One region of the Kitasatospora sp. NPDC086791 genome, then DNA from elsewhere that is predicted to be linked to it. Evidence: riboswitches for the same ligand, from Rfam matches in the RefSeq annotation. Region 1 holds a riboswitch; the other holds the start of a gene.

Region 1 (7,487 bases):
TCGGGCCGGGCTGGGTGCAGGGCAGCGGCGTCGGGAGGGTCACCGTGCGGTTCGAGACGCCGTGGAGCGGGCCCGGGCGGGTGCGGACCTTCGCGGTGGACGACCCGGCGCTCGAACCGGCCCGGCCGTTGCCGCTGCGTCTGGGGGAGGGCGAGGAGGGCGCGGGTGGCGGTCAGTGAAGGGTGAGGGGGCGGAGACACGAAGCGGCCCCACCCGGTGGGGGAGTACCGGGTGGGGCCGCATCACCGTGCCGGACCCCGTACGGTCGTGATGCCCTCGCGACGTACGGAGGCCGGGGCCCCGCGCCCTGTCCCTGAGCGCGGGGCCGGACGCCTCGTCAGGCGTCGGTCTTCACCAGCTCGTCGCTGGAGTCCTGCTGGGCCGGGCCGCCGATGACGGTCAGCGGAGCGGCCGGCTTGGCGGCGCGGATCAGGAACGGGACGGCGCCGGCGACGATGCAGACCACGGCCGCGACCCAGAACGCGTGCTTGTAGGCGTCCAGGGTGGGCAGCGTCAGCGGGATCTGCGGGGGCAGCTTCATGGTGTCGCCGGTCAGGATGGCGGCCATGACGGCGGTGCCGATCGCGCCACCGACGGTGCGCAGCACGGAGTTCATGCCGTTGGCGATGCCGCTCTGCTCGACCGGGACGGCGCCGTTGATGTAGGCGGGCATCGCGGCGAACGCGAGGCCGACGCCGAGGCCGAAGACCGCCGAGGCGGTGTAGATGTCGCCCTCGTGGCTGTGCCGCAGGGCCAGGTAGGCCATCGCGACGGCGCCGAGGACACCACCGAGGACCAGCGGCAGTCGCGGGCCGCGGCGGGCGATCAGCAGGGCGCCGAGCGGGGCGGCGACCATCGAGCCGATGGCGGAGGGCAGCAGCATGACACCGGCGTGCAGGACGGTGGCGGTGAAGCCGTAGTGGGTCAGCTTCTCCGGGGTCTGGGCGAAGTTGCTGATGACCATGAAGGAGCCGTACATGCCGAAGCCGATGAGCAGGCCCGCGAGGTTGGTGAAGGCCACGGCCGGGCGGGACATCATCTTCATGTCCACCAGCGGGTGCGCGACCTTGGTCTCGATGACGCCCCAGACCAGGGCGACGACGGCGGCGACGGCGAACAGGCCGAGGGTCTTGGTGGAGGTCCAGCCCCAGTGGTTGCCCTGGCTGACCGCGACCAGCAGCGCGGAGAGCCAGGCGGCCAGGGTGATGGCGCCGAGCGGGTCGGCTCCGCCGTCCTTGTCGGTGACCGGGTCGGACGGGACGCGGAAGGCGACCAGGGCGATCGCGATCAGGCCGAAGACCAGGCCCATCCAGAAGATCGACTTGTAGTTCCAGTGCTCCAGCAGGACACCGGTGGCCACCAGGCCGAGGCCGGAGCCGACACCCATCGAGGCGCTGATGGCGGCGACGCCGCCGGTCACCTTCTGCTTGGGCAGCTCGTCGCGGACGATGCTGATCGCCAGCGGCATGACGCCACCGCCGGCGCCCTGCAGGACGCGGGCGACGACCAGCCAGGTGAAGGAGTGGGTGCTGACGGCCAGTGCCGAACCGGCGACCAGGCCGGCCAGCGAGATCAGCAGCATCGGCTTACGGCCCCGGAGGTCGCCGAAGCGGCCCAGCAGGGGAGTCAGCACGGCTGCGGAGAGCAGGTTGGCGGTCATCAGCCAGGTGATGCTGGAGCCGGAGACGCTCAGTTCCTTGGCCAGCGAGGGCAGGATCGGGACGACCGCGGTCTGCACCACGCTGAACGACAGCATCGCCAGGATGAGGGCCGGCAGGACCCGGGCGCTGCTCTGCTTCTCGGCCGCGGTGGTGGGCTGTGGTGCCTCACTCACGGTTGCTTCCTCCCGTACATAGTGAATGAACTGAAGTAACCATGCCGGGAGATACTTCAGAGTGTCAAATATCGAGTGGTTAAGCTTTGGCAAAGGGGAAGGGTCGGGGGTGGGGGTGGGGGTGGGGTGGTGGGGAGCGCCTGCGGCGGGCTGGGGTGGGGCGCGGTGGTGCTTTGGCAAAGGGGAAGGGTCGGGGTGGGGGCGGGCCGGGGTGGTACTTCGGCGCGCGGTGGGGGCCGGGCATGGGGAAGGGCCCCGGCCGGGTGGTCGGGGCCCTGGTGGGGGTGGGGTCAGACGAGGGGGCGTGCGGCTGCGGGGTGGGAGGTGTCCGGGGTCGGGGTGGTGGTCGACGACGGCGGCGTGGCGGTGGCGGCCGAAGGTTTGGTGTTGTCGTGGACCTCGACGTGTTCGCGGCGGAGTTCGTCCCGGACCACCTCCTCGGAGGTGTAGCGCTCGACGACGAGGCGCACGCGCTCGATCGGGGCAAGGTACTTGCGGACCACCGGGCGTTCCTCGCGGAGGGTGACCTCCTCGACGCCCTCGGCGATCTCCTTCTCGGTGAGGGAAGCGCGCTCGGCCTCGCTGACCGGCATCCGCTCGACCCGGACACGCTCGCGGACCACCGGGACGCGGCGCTCGATCTGCTCGCTCGTCACGTACTTGCGCAGCTTCGCGGTGCCGATGGTGTGCCAGGTGGTGGTGATGTCCAGCCGCTCCTCGCGGCAGGTGATTTCGATCGGACCGCCGGGGGAGGAAGCGCCGACGCTCGCGGCGGGTGCGGGGGCGGTGGACGCCGGGGCGGGCTGCGGCTTGGGCGTGACCGTCGGGGACGCCGAGGTCGTGGCCGTCGCGGCGGTCGTGGCTGCGGGCGCGTGGGTGCCGAGGGTGCGCACGTTGTCCTCCGTGACGGTGCTGGTTCCGTTGGTGGCCGGGGCCGGGGCCGGGGCGGGCTCGGGGGAGTGGAAGGCGCGCGGCTTGGTGGCCGTCACGGCGGCCGCAGAGGCAGCGGCGGGTGCGGCTGCCGCAGCGGCCGCCGTGGTGCCGAAGTCGAGGTCGGATCGCGCGGCCCGGCCGTTGTCCTCCCCGGCCGGGCGGCCGTCCATCGGGGTGTCGAGGCCGTAGTAGCGGTAGAGCTGGAGCTCCTGGGCGGGGGACAGGTGCTGGCCCACGCCGAAGTCCGGGGACTCCTTGACCAGTGACTTGTCGTACGGCACCCGGAGCTCGTCGCCGGAGAACTCGCTCGTGGTGAGCGGGACGAAGGCGTCCCGGCCGAAGATGCCGGTCCGGACGGCGGCCCATTCGGGCCGGCCGGTGGCGTCGTCCAGGTACACCTCGTCGACCGTGCCGATCTTGTCTCCGTTGCGGTCGACCGCCTTGTGGCCGATGAGGTCCCGGGGATCGATGTCGGTCTGCACTCATTCCTCCAGTGCGCTGAGCCTGCGGAACCCCCGCAGGAGGGCGGCCGGAGCACCCGTCCCGTCCGCCACTTCACACCAAATGCCATGAATCGGACGTGCGCGACCGGGGTGCGCCGGACGGGCTGTGGGCTGGGCCGTCCGGGGGACGCGCGTAGACCCGGGGTGACCAGAAGCACCCGTGATCGGAACGCCTCCCGCTGGTACCCTGGGCGGCGACCGCAGAGCCCGCTCGGGAGAGTCTCCGACCGCGAAAACCGCTGGTCGGGGCGCCGAAGGAGCAACTCCTCCCCGGAATCTCTCAGGCATCCGTACCGTGTGGGGTAGGTCACTCTGGAAAGCAGGGCAGGAGTGTCGGCACGGAAGCCGGCGATCACCACCCTCACCGACGGTGCAAGCCGACGGCGTGCGACCGCATGCCGTGCGGGCGAAGCTCTCAGGTCCCGATGACAGAGGGGGAGGCCTGTCGGGTCCGCCCGCCATGGCTTGTTCCGCTGTCCGCAGCGGGGAAGGCCGGACGGCGTGCGTACCCCCGCCGGTCCGTGACCAGGAGGCCTCGACCACCATGAACGCCCAGCCGAACGCGGGACGCCCCACCGGCGCCTCGACCCTCACCGAGCTTGAGCTGGCCAGCCCCTTCGAGAACCGCCACATCGGCCCCGACGCCGCCGCGCAGGAGAAGATGCTGGCGTCCGTCGGCTACGGCTCGCTGGACGAGCTCGCCGCCACGGCCGTGCCCGAGGCGATCCGCTCCATCACCGGCCTGGACCTGCCCGCCGGCCGGACCGAGGCCCAGGTCCTGGCCGAGCTGCGCGAGCTGGCCGGCCGCAACCAGGTGCTCCAGCCGATGATCGGCCTGGGCTACTACGGCACCTTCACGCCGCCGGTGATCCTGCGCAACGTCATGGAGAACCCGGCCTGGTACACCGCCTACACGCCGTACCAGCCGGAGATCTCGCAGGGCCGCCTGGAGGCCCTGCTCAACTTCCAGACCCTGGTCTCCGACCTGACCGGCCTGCCGACCTCCGGCTCGTCGCTGCTCGACGAGGGCACCGCCGCCGCCGAGGCGATGGCGCTGGCCCGCCGCGTCACCAAGGTCAAGGGCGGTGTCTTCCTGGTCGACGCCGAGACCCTGCCGCAGACCATCGCGGTGATCGAGACCCGCGCGGAGCCGACCGGTGTCGAGGTCGTCGTCGCCGACCTGTCCGGGGGCATCCCGGCCGAGATCGCCGAGCGCGGCGTCTTCGGCGTGCTGCTGCAGTACCCGGGCGCCACCGGCGTGGTTCGCGACCTCGCCCCGGTGATCGAGCAGGCGCACGGCCTGGGCGCGATCGTCGCCGTCGCCGCCGACCTGCTGGCGCTGACCCTGCTCAAGTCCCCGGGCTCGCTGGGCGCCGACATCGCCTGCGGCACCTCGCAGCGCTTCGGCGTGCCGATGGGCTTCGGCGGCCCGCACGCCGGCTACCTGTCGGTGCGCGCCGAGTACGCCCGCTCGCTGCCCGGTCGCCTGGTCGGCGTCTCGGTCGACTCCGACGGCAACCGGGCCTACCGCCTGGCGCTGCAGACCCGTGAGCAGCACATCCGCCGCGAGAAGGCCACCAGCAACATCTGCACCGCCCAGGTGCTGCTCGCCGTGATGGCCTCGATGTACGCCGTGTACCACGGTCCGGACGGCCTGGCCGACATCGCCCGCCGCACCCACCGCTACGCCGCCGCCCTCGCCGAGGGCCTGCGGGCCGGCGGTGTCGAGCTGCTGCACGGCGAGTTCTTCGACACCGTCACCGCGGTCGTCCCGGGCCGCGCCGCCGAGATCGCCGCCGCCGCCCGCGCCAACGGCATCAACGTCCACCAGGACGGCGCGGACCGGATCTCCGTCTCCACCGACGAGACCACCACCCGCGAGCACCTGGCCGGCGTCTGGGCCGCGTTCGGCGTCGAGGCGGTCGAGGTCGCCGAGGCGGCCGAGGCGCTTCCGGGCGCGCTGCTGCGCGAGGACGAGTACCTCACCCACCCGGTCTTCCACAGCCACCGCTCGGAGACCGCCATGCTGCGCTACCTGCGCCGCCTGTCGGACCGGGACTACGCGCTGGACCGGGGCATGATCCCGCTGGGCTCCTGCACCATGAAGCTCAACGCGACCACCGAGATGGAGGCCGTGACCTGGCCGGAGTTCGGCCAGCTGCACCCCTTCGCGCCGATCGATCAGGCCCAGGGCTTCCTGACCCTGATCCGCCAGCTGGAGCAGCAGCTGGTCGAGGTCACCGGCTACGACGCCGTCTCGATCCAGCCGAACGCGGGCTCGCAGGGCGAGCTGGCCGGTCTGCTGGCCGTCCGCGCCTACCACCGCGCCAACGGCGACACCCAGCGTGACGTCTGCCTGATCCCGTCCTCCGCGCACGGCACCAACGCGGCCTCCGCGGTGATGGCGGGCATGCGCGTGGTCGTGGTGAAGACCCTGGTCGACGGCGACGTGGACGTCGAGGACCTGAAGGCCAAGATCGAGCAGCACCGCGACAACCTGTCGGTGCTGATGGTCACCTACCCGTCGACCCACGGCGTGTACGAGACCGAGATCACCCAGATCTGCGCCATGGTGCACGAGGCCGGCGGCCAGGTGTACGTGGACGGTGCCAACCTGAACGCCCTGGTCGGCCTCGCCAAGCCGGGCAAGTTCGGCGCGGACGTCTCGCACCTGAACCTGCACAAGACCTTCTGCATCCCGCACGGCGGCGGCGGCCCGGGCGTCGGCCCGGTCGCGGTGCGCGCCCACCTGGCGCCGTACCTGCCGAACCACCCGCTGCAGTCGGAGGCCGGCCCGGCCACCGGTGTCGGTCCGATCTCGGCCGCGCCGTGGGGCTCGGCGGCGATCCTGCCGATCTCCTGGGCGTACGTCCGGCTGATGGGCGGCGAGGGCCTCAAGCACGCGACCCAGGTCGCGGTGCTGAACGCCAACTACATCGCCAAGCGCCTGGCGCCGCACTTCCCGGTGCTCTACACCGGCCCCGGCGGGCTGGTCGCGCACGAGTGCATCATCGACCTGCGCCCGCTGACCAAGGAGACGGGCGTGACGGTGGACGACATCGCCAAGCGCCTGATCGACTACGGCTTCCACGCGCCGACGATGTCCTTCCCGGTGGCCGGCACGCTGATGATCGAGCCGACCGAGTCCGAGGACCTGCACGAGATCGACCGGTTCTGCGACGCGATGATCGAGATCCGGGCCGAGATCGACAAGGTCGGCTCGGGCGAGTGGGTGGCCGACGACAACCCGCTGCGCAACGCCCCGCACACCGCCGCCGAGCTGGCCGGCGACTGGACGCACGGCTACTCGCGGCAGGAGGCGGTCTTCCCGGCGGGCGTGAACCCGGCGGACAAGTACTGGCCGCCGGTGAGCCGGATCGACGGCGCGTACGGCGACCGCAACCTGGTCTGCTCCTGCCCGCCGCTGGACGAGTACGGCGTCTGACGGATCCCGGGCGCCGACGGCGCCCGGACGGACGGCAGCAGGGCCCTGGCGGAACCTCCGCCGGGGCCCTGCCCGTACCCGCCCGGAGCCGCCGGTCGCGCCGGTCGTACGGTCGGGTGGTCGGGCCGTGCGGTCAGGCCGCGTGGGCGACCGGGCGGCGCGGGGCGATCACCCGGCCGTCCGGCAGCAGCTCTCCGGTGTCCTCGAAGAGCACGACGCCGTTGCAGAGCAGGCTCCAGCCCTGCTCCGGGTGGCAAGCCACCGACTCGGCCGCTTCGCGGTCCTCGGACTCGGCCGACGGGCACTCAGGACGGTGCTGGCACATACGCGTACCCTCGCTTCGCTCTGCGATCCTCCCCGTGGTGCGGCCGCCGGAGGTCGTGCCGTCCGGGGCCGCCGCGGTGGTCGGATCCTGTCCGCACGCCGACCAGGTGTTGACCGGCGCTCAAGTGGGTAGGACAGGTGGTCCTTCCACGCTGGTTCCCAGTGTCGGCATCTCCGGACGTGCGCGCAGGTATTTCGTGACATGCGCCACAACTCCCGGGCAGAGATCACCCGTTCAGGTGGGGCCGGAGGGAAATCGCGCACCGGTGGGTCACTCGCAGGATGACCCGAACGGGCCATGGCGGGTGCCTCGTTCGGGTGGTCGCCGTTCGGGTGAAGCGCTCCGGGCCCGGGTGACGCTCCCCGGGCCCGGACGTGCGGACACGGCTGAGGGCCGCCGGGCGGGTGGTCCGGCGGCCCGTGCGGAGGTGGGTGCTTCAGGAGGAGC
Region 2 (7,487 bases), on a different contig from region 1:
GCGCGACCTTGGAGTTGATCGCGAGGTAGGCCAGCCGGCCGCCGAAGGCGTTGTCGGTGTTCGCCTTGAGCTTCTGGTTCTGCAGGATCTGCGCCTGGGTCTGCGGGTCGACACCGCTGCCGACCAGGTCCACCTGGGCGTTGCCGGCGATCAGGTCCTTGTCGATGGTGGACTGCTCCATGCCCATCCGGACCACGATCTTGTCCGCGAGCTGCTTGCGGATCGGGTCGGTGCTCGGGTCCCAGTTGGTGTTCGGCACCAGCGTGAGCTGCTTGCCGTCCTCGTAGGACTCGAACTTGTAGGAGCCCGAGGCGGCCACGTGCTTCACGTAGCCGGCGCCGTCGTCCTTGGCCTGCGGGACCGGAACCGTCTGCGGGGCGCTGACCAGGTAGTCGAAGTCCGCGAACGGCTGCTTCAGGTGGAAGACGATGGTCTGGTCGTCCGGCGTCTCGATCGAGTTCAGGCCGCCGGTCTTGTCCTTGTACGGGCCCGCGTACGGCGTGGCGTTGTCGGCCAGCAGGTCGTGGAAGTAGGTCGGGCCGTTGGAGTTCACGTCCGGCGCGAAGTTGGAGCGCTCGACGGCGTACTTGACGTCCTTCGAGCTGATCGGGGTGCCGTCGTCGTACTTCAGGCCCGCGCGCAGCTTGTACGTCCAGGACAGGCCGTCCGCGCTGACCTTGCCCAGGCTCTCGGCGAGGTCCGGGACCAGCTTGTCGCCCTGCGCGCCGGGGCCCGGGGCGAAGGTCGTCAGCGGACGCCCGTACAGGCGCGAGAAGTTGTAGATGTAGGCGTAGTACGTGTTGCCCGGGTCGAAGGAGTCCGGGGTGCCCTTCATCTCGTAGGTGACCGTCCCGCCCTTCTTGTCCGAGACGTTGACGATGCCCTTGGTGGCGGCGTCGGCACCTCCGCCACCGGCACTGCCGCTGGCGGAGGAGGAGGCGGAGCCCTTGCTGCCGGACGAGCAGCCGGTCACGATCAGGACCGCGGCGGCGGCGGCCGCGGTCAGCGCGACGGTACGGGACCTACGCATGGGTGAGATCAACCCCTTGAGGATGTTGAGGGAGAAGGGTTCTGACGCGACGTCAGTTGTTCTTGGGATCGAGGGCGTCACGCAGCCCGTCGCCGAGCAGGTTGAAGGCGAGCACGGTGAGGAAGATCGCCAGTCCCGGAACCACCATGTACTGGGGGTCCACCTGGTAGTACTTGATCGCGTCCTGGAGGATTCCGCCCCAGGAGGCCTGCGGCGGCTGGATTCCGACGCCGAGGAAGCTGAGGCCGGCCTCGAAGAGGATGTTGGTCGGGATCAGCAGGGTCGAGTAGACCAGGATCGGACCGACCAGGTTCGGCAGCAGTTCCTTGAACAGGATGAACGGGCCGCGGGCGCCCAGGCTGCGGGCCGCGTGGACGAACTCCCGCTCGCGCAGCGACAGCGTCTGTCCGCGCACGATCCGGCCCATGTAGGGCCAGTTGAAGAAGCCGATCACGAAGATCAGCACCATGATGTGCAGCGGGAGGCCGTGCAGGCCGAACGCGCCGCCCTGCAGCGAGGTCGAGATCGCGATGGCGAAGAGCAGCAGCGGGAAGGCGAGGAAGACGTCCATGATGCGGCTGATCAGGGTGTCCACCCAGCCGCCGTAGTAACCGGCCATCACGCCGAGCACGGTGCCGATCGTGTTGGACAGCAGGGTCGCGCCGAAGGCGACCAGCAGCGAGACCCAGGAGCCCTCGATCACCCGGGCGAGCAGGTCGCGGCCCTGGAGCGGGTCGACGCCGAGCGGGTGGTCCCAGCTCATCCCGCCCCAGTCACCGAGCGGGATGCCGCCCAGGTTGGCGTCGAGCAGGTCCTGGTTCAGGGCGTCCGGGGCGAGGCCGAACACCGACTCGATCGGCTTGGCCAGCACGGCGAGCAGGATCAGCAGGATCACCACGACGCCGCCGGCGACGGCGGCCTTGTCCCGCTTGAAGCGGGTCCAGGCGATCTGACCGAGGGAGCGGCCCTCGATCTTCTTGGCCGGGCTCTCGGTGGCGGGTGCCTCCGGCTCGTGCCCGGCGGTGGTCACGGATGCGGTCATGGTCAGTTGGTCCCCTCGCCGACGGTGGCCGGCCCACGGGTGCCGGTCGCCGGCTTCGGCGGTGCGGCTGCGGACGTGCGAAAGGTGCTAGCAGGAGCGGGTGTTCGCGGCAGTGCGTCGTGCACAGGCACTGCCACACGCGGGATGGGCGTCGCGTGGACGAGCGGGTCGGCGTGCGCGCTCACCTTTGTGGGGTTCCAGTACGCGCGGTGCGTTGCGCAGAACTCTCTGCCATCCGAACTGGCTTACGCCAGACCTGACAACCGACAGATGCCCAACTGTGATCTGCAGGCATGCACCTCAACGGTCTGCGGCATATCCCTCTTCACCCGGCTGTAACAGGCATGCCAAGGCGCCCCGACACCGGGCTCGGAAATGCGCCCGGAAAGCATCGAAGCCGACTTGACGGACAATCAAGTCGGCTTCGCGGTGGAGATTTCGGCAAGAAAAGGCCGAGAAACGGTCGAGGAACGGCCGGGAAACGGCGGCGGCGGCAGTCAGCGCCCGGGGTAGCCCGGCCACGGCCGCTGGGGCTGCTGCTGCCAGGCCGGCGCGGACGGCTGCGCGCCGTACGCCCACCCCGGCGCCGCCTGCTGCCCGGGCATCGCCGGTCCCGGGTACCCGGGCGGTGGCACCGGCGGGTACGGGCCGGTCGCCGGACGGCCGGCCTCCCGGTCGAAGAACGGCCGCGCGTTGGCGCGCATCCACAGCGCCACCGGGTCGTACTCGTCCGACATCGCCACCGTGGACACCGCGAGCCCCTCCGGGGCCACCGCGATCGCCCGCTGCATCAGCGCGCGCACCGCCTCCACCGCCGGCGGCGAACTCTCGTACAGGTCCAGGCCGATCGCCAGGTACGGCTCCCCCACCGCCGGCTGCACCCAGGCCCGGCGCAGCGCCCGGACGGCGCGCACCTCGCCGGCCTGCCGCTCCAGCAGCGCGAAGAACTGCTGGGCGTTCAGCTGCGGCTCGCTCAGCTTCAGCGGCCCGGCCGGCAACCGCTCCAGGCCCGCGGCGATCCGCCGCAGGTCGGCCCAGGGCACGCCGACACCGCCGCCGGGCGCGTGCGGGTTGAGCCACAGGCCCCAGCGGGTGCGGTACAGCGAAGCGGCGATCTCCGGGCCGGAGATGACCTCGTGGGCCCGCGCCCAGCCGGAGGCGGCCAGCTGCTCGGGCGAGGTGACGGCCGGCGCGTAGCCGTGGCCGCTGATCTCCATGTTCCCGTACTGCGCGTCCGGGCTGCCCGGCGTGCCGTGCCAGAGCAGCATCCAGACCCGGCCGTCCGCCAGTGCGTGCAGCAGTCGCTCGTACGCGTCGTAACGCTCCGGCGCGACCTCGCGCAGGGCGCGCTCCAACACGCCGGGATCCGCTCCCGGGCGCCCGGCCGGTGCCTGGCCCCAGGGCCCCGGCACCCCGCCCGCTCCCGTTCCCGCACTCATGCGCCCACCTCGCCGCGCCTCTTTCCTCGAACCCGCCGGCCCGTCAGCCGTCTGCACGCACCCTATGGGGCGGCACCGGCCACCGCCACGGCGACGTGCCTTTGATACGAACCCCGCTCACATCCGTGTGTAGAAGGGCATGACCCGGGTGAGCAGCCACTCGACCACCGGGTCGTCGGCGAGGTCGAGCAGTACGAGGTGGACGCCGCCCGGCAGCGGCGCGGTTCCCAGCGCCCGGCCGAGCGCGTCGTTCACCGCGGCCGGGTCGGCCGGGGCCGCCGGATCCAGCTGGACGCCCACGAACATCACGGTCGGCTCGCCCTCGATGCTGGCCAGCGCCCTGCGGGCGGTCGACACCCCGGGCAGGAGCGACAGTTCGGCCCGGCAGGCGGCCAGGAAGTGCTCCGGGTCCTCACCCGGCACCGGCTCGCGCAGCGCGACCCGGCCGCCGGTCGGCGCCGGGTCCTCGGCGCCCTCCCAGCGGTCCTCGCGCGGACCGCGGCGCAGCTCGGCCACGCCCTGCGGCGGCACCGGGATGCCCACCGCCGCCTCCGGGTTGACCGCGATCCCCACGCCCAGCGGCAGTCCGCGGGCGAACTCCCAGACCGGCGCGATCGCGAAGGCCATCCCCGGCGCCTGCTGCAGGAACACCTCCTGCGAGGAGAACACCGGCACGTACGGGTCGCCGCCCAGCTCGATGGTCGGCAGGTCCAGCGACTGCCCCTGCGGGTCGGCCCCCGCGGGCAGCGGCACCCACACCTGGCTGCGGGCCAGCACCTCGATCACCCGCGGCGTCGCGCCCGGGTCGCCCAGGGCCGCGGTCAGCACCTGCTCCAGTTCGTTGGCCGGCCAGGTACCGCCCGCCGGCGCGCCCTCAGGACCGCCCCACCCCTGCTGCTGCTCCACCGGGTACCCCATGCGCCGCCGATTCCGCCCTCTGCCGGTCGGCCGCCCTCTGCTGCGCCGACGCGGAGCAGTCTAGGGCCCGCCGGTCACCCGGGCCCCGTGCCCGGCGGGGGCGGGACCGGGGCGCGGGTCCGGGCGGCTCCGGGCGACCGGTCCCCTCCACCGTGCGGGCCGACCGCCCGGCCCCGCCGCACGACCGGCCCCGCCCTCCCCGCACGACCGGATCCGTCCTCCCCGTGTGACCGGGTCCCCCCTCCCTTCCTCGCCCGGGACGTGCCATGATGTCCGCGTCCGACGGCATGCGCCGCGGGCCCCACAACTCCATACCGGCCGCTCGAACCCGCGCGGGAGAGCCCGGAGTGCCGCAGCAGCGGTACGGCCGGCGCCGAAGGAGCAAGTCCTCCCCGGAATCTCTCAGGCCCCCCTACCGCACGGGTTAGGCACATCTGGAAAGCGGCGCACGGCCCTGTCGTACGCCCACCCACGGTGCAAGCCGCCATGCTGTCCCGCAAGCTGGAAACAGCTGCGGGCCGGCGTGCGGTGAAGCTCTCAGGTTCGACGACAGATGGGGAGACCCACGCCGCCGCATGCCCGCGCGCAGGGTCGGTCCCGAGCGGGTCCGGTCCGGTGCGTGCACCCCTGAGTGCCCCGACCGAGGAGTTCCTGGCCATGTCGTCCCTCCGCCTGACCGCGCTCGACGCGCTGCACCGCGCCCTCGGCGCGACCATGACCGACTTCGCCGGCTGGGACATGCCGCTGCGCTACGGCAGCGAGCGCGAGGAGCACCTCGCCGTCCGCACCAAGGCCGGCCTGTTCGACCTCTCCCACATGGGCGAGATCACCGTCACCGGCCCGCAGGCCGGCGAGATGCTGGACCACGCGCTGGTCGGCTTCGTCTCCGCGCTGGGCGTGCTGCGCGCCCGCTACACCATGATCTGCGCCGAGGACGGCGGCATCCTGGACGACCTGATCGTCTACCGCCTGCGCGAGGACGCCTTCCTGGTCGTCGCCAACGCCTCCAACGCCCAGCTGGTCCTGGACGAGCTGATCGCCCGCGCCAAGGGCTTCGACGCCGTCGTCACCGACGACCGCGACACCTACGCCCTGATCGCCGTCCAGGGCCCGGAGTCCACCGCGATCCTGGCCGGGACCACCGACGCCGACCTGCCCGGCCTGAAGTACTACGCGATCCTCCCGGCCCGGGTGGCCGGCCGTGACGTGCTGCTGGCCCGCACCGGCTACACCGGCGAGGACGGCTTCGAGATCTTCTGCCACCCGGTCGACGCCGAGGGGATCTGGCAGGCGCTGACCACCGCCGGCGAGGGTCGCGGCCTGGTCCCGTGCGGCCTGTCCTGCCGCGACACGCTGCGCCTGGAGGCGGGCATGCCGCTGTACGGGCACGAGCTGTCCACCGACCTCACCCCGTTCGACGCGGGCCTGGGCCGGGTCGTCCGCTTCGACAAGACCACCAACGAGGGCGCCTTCACCGGCCGCAAGGCGCTGGAGCAGGCCGCCGCCGCGGCCGAGGCCAACCCGCCGCGGGTGCTGGTCGGCCTGGTCTCCGACGGCAAGCGCGTGCCGCGCGCCGAGTACACCGTGGTCTCCGCCGACGGCGACCCGATCGGCCGGATCACCTCCGGCGCGCCGTCCCCGACGCTGGGGCAGCCGATCGCGATGGCCTACGTCGACGCGGCCCACGCCACCCCCGGCAGCACCGTCGCGGTGGACGTGCGCGGCAAGCACGAGCCGGTCCGGGTCGTGGCGCTGCCGTTCTACAAGCGCGCCCGCTGAGCGCCCCCACCGCCCCCGCCTCCTCCCATACCCGCACGTCGAAGCCGTCCGTCCGGCGGCCCGCTTCGTCGTACCCGCTTCCCATCCTGGAGAATGACGCCATGAGCAACCCCGAGCACCTGAAGTACACCGAAGAGCACGAGTGGCTGACCGACGCCGAGGACGGTGTCTCCACCATCGGCATCACCCAGCACGCCGCCGACGCCCTCGGTGACATCGTCTACGTGCAGCTGCCCGAGGTCGGCGACGAGGTGACCGCCGGCGAGACCTGCGGCGAGCTGGAGTCCACCAAGTCGGTCAGCGACCTGTACTCCCCGGTGACCGGCGAGGTCACCGAGGTCAACCAGGACGTCCTGGACGACAACGGCCTGGTCAACAGCGCCCCGTTCGAGGGCGGCTGGCTGTTCAAGGTGCGCGTCGCGTCCACCGGCAAGCTGCTCACCGCGGACGAGTACAACGCCTTCATCAAGGCCTGACCCGCTCGTGACGGGCGGGCCGCGGCACTGCGGTCCGCCCCCGCCGCCCGCCCGTCGCCCGCCCCACCCTTCCGAGGGCGCGCTCCGCGCGGCACCCCTTGATCCTCCTCCACCAGGGAAGACCACACCATGACGGTTCTCAACCAGTCCCTGCACGCCCTCGACCCGGAGATCGCCGCCGCGGTCGACGCCGAGCTGCACCGCCAGCAGACCACCCTGGAGATGATCGCCTCCGAGAACTTCGCCCCGGTGGCGGTCATGGAGGCCCAGGGCTCGGTGCTCACCAACAAGTACGCCGAGGGCTACCCCGGCCGCCGCTACTACGGCGGCTGCGAGCACGTCGACGTGGTCGAGCAGATCGCGATCGACCGCATCAAGGCCCTGTTCGGCGCCGAGCACGCCAACGTCCAGCCGCACTCCGGCGCGCAGGCCAACGCCGCCGCGATGTTCGCGCTGATCCAGCCGGGCGACACCATCCTGGGCCTGAACCTGGCCCACGGCGGTCACCTGACCCACGGCATGAAGATCAACTTCTCCGGCAAGCTCTACAACGTGGTCGCGTACCACGTGGACGAGAAGACCGGCCAGGTCGACATGGCCGAGGTCGAGCGCCTCGCCAAGGAGCACCAGCCGAAGCTGATCATCGCGGGCTGGTCCGCCTACCCGCGCCAGCTGGACTTCGCCGAGTTCCGCCGGGTCGCCGACGAGGTCGGCGCGCTGCTCATGGTGGACATGGCGCACTTCGCCGGCCTGGTGGCCGCCGGGCTGCACCCGAACCCGGTGCCCTACGCGGACGTGGTCAC

The links. Region 1 has a riboswitch for glycine ahead of gcvP (aminomethyl-transferring glycine dehydrogenase). Riboswitches for the same ligand answer to the same signal wherever they lie in the genome.
Region 2: another riboswitch for glycine. It lies ahead of gcvT (glycine cleavage system aminomethyltransferase GcvT); the one in region 1 lies ahead of gcvP (aminomethyl-transferring glycine dehydrogenase).

What each region holds. Positions count from the first base shown of each region.
Region 1 covers NZ_JBFBOC010000014.1:138,757-146,243, reverse strand. Annotated here, with positions in the region: gene AB0Q99_RS20605 (DNA polymerase IV) at 1-179, shown strand, start outside; gene AB0Q99_RS20600 (MFS transporter) at 338-1,834, opposite strand; gene AB0Q99_RS20595 (PRC and DUF2382 domain-containing protein) at 2,125-3,249, opposite strand; glycine riboswitch at 3,473-3,576, shown strand; gene gcvP (aminomethyl-transferring glycine dehydrogenase) at 3,815-6,715, shown strand; gene AB0Q99_RS20585 (DUF5999 family protein) at 6,849-7,040, opposite strand; gene AB0Q99_RS20580 (hypothetical protein) at 7,477-7,487, opposite strand, start outside.
Region 2 covers NZ_JBFBOC010000003.1:4,091-11,577, forward strand. Annotated here, with positions in the region: gene AB0Q99_RS07095 (ABC transporter substrate-binding protein) at 1-1,030, opposite strand, end outside; gene AB0Q99_RS07100 (ABC transporter permease) at 1,083-2,072, opposite strand; gene AB0Q99_RS07105 (enhanced serine sensitivity protein SseB C-terminal domain-containing protein) at 2,570-3,511, opposite strand; gene AB0Q99_RS07110 (enhanced serine sensitivity protein SseB C-terminal domain-containing protein) at 3,629-4,429, opposite strand; glycine riboswitch at 4,753-4,857, shown strand; gene gcvT (glycine cleavage system aminomethyltransferase GcvT) at 5,087-6,208, shown strand; gene gcvH (glycine cleavage system protein GcvH) at 6,310-6,684, shown strand; gene glyA (serine hydroxymethyltransferase) at 6,814-7,487, shown strand, end outside.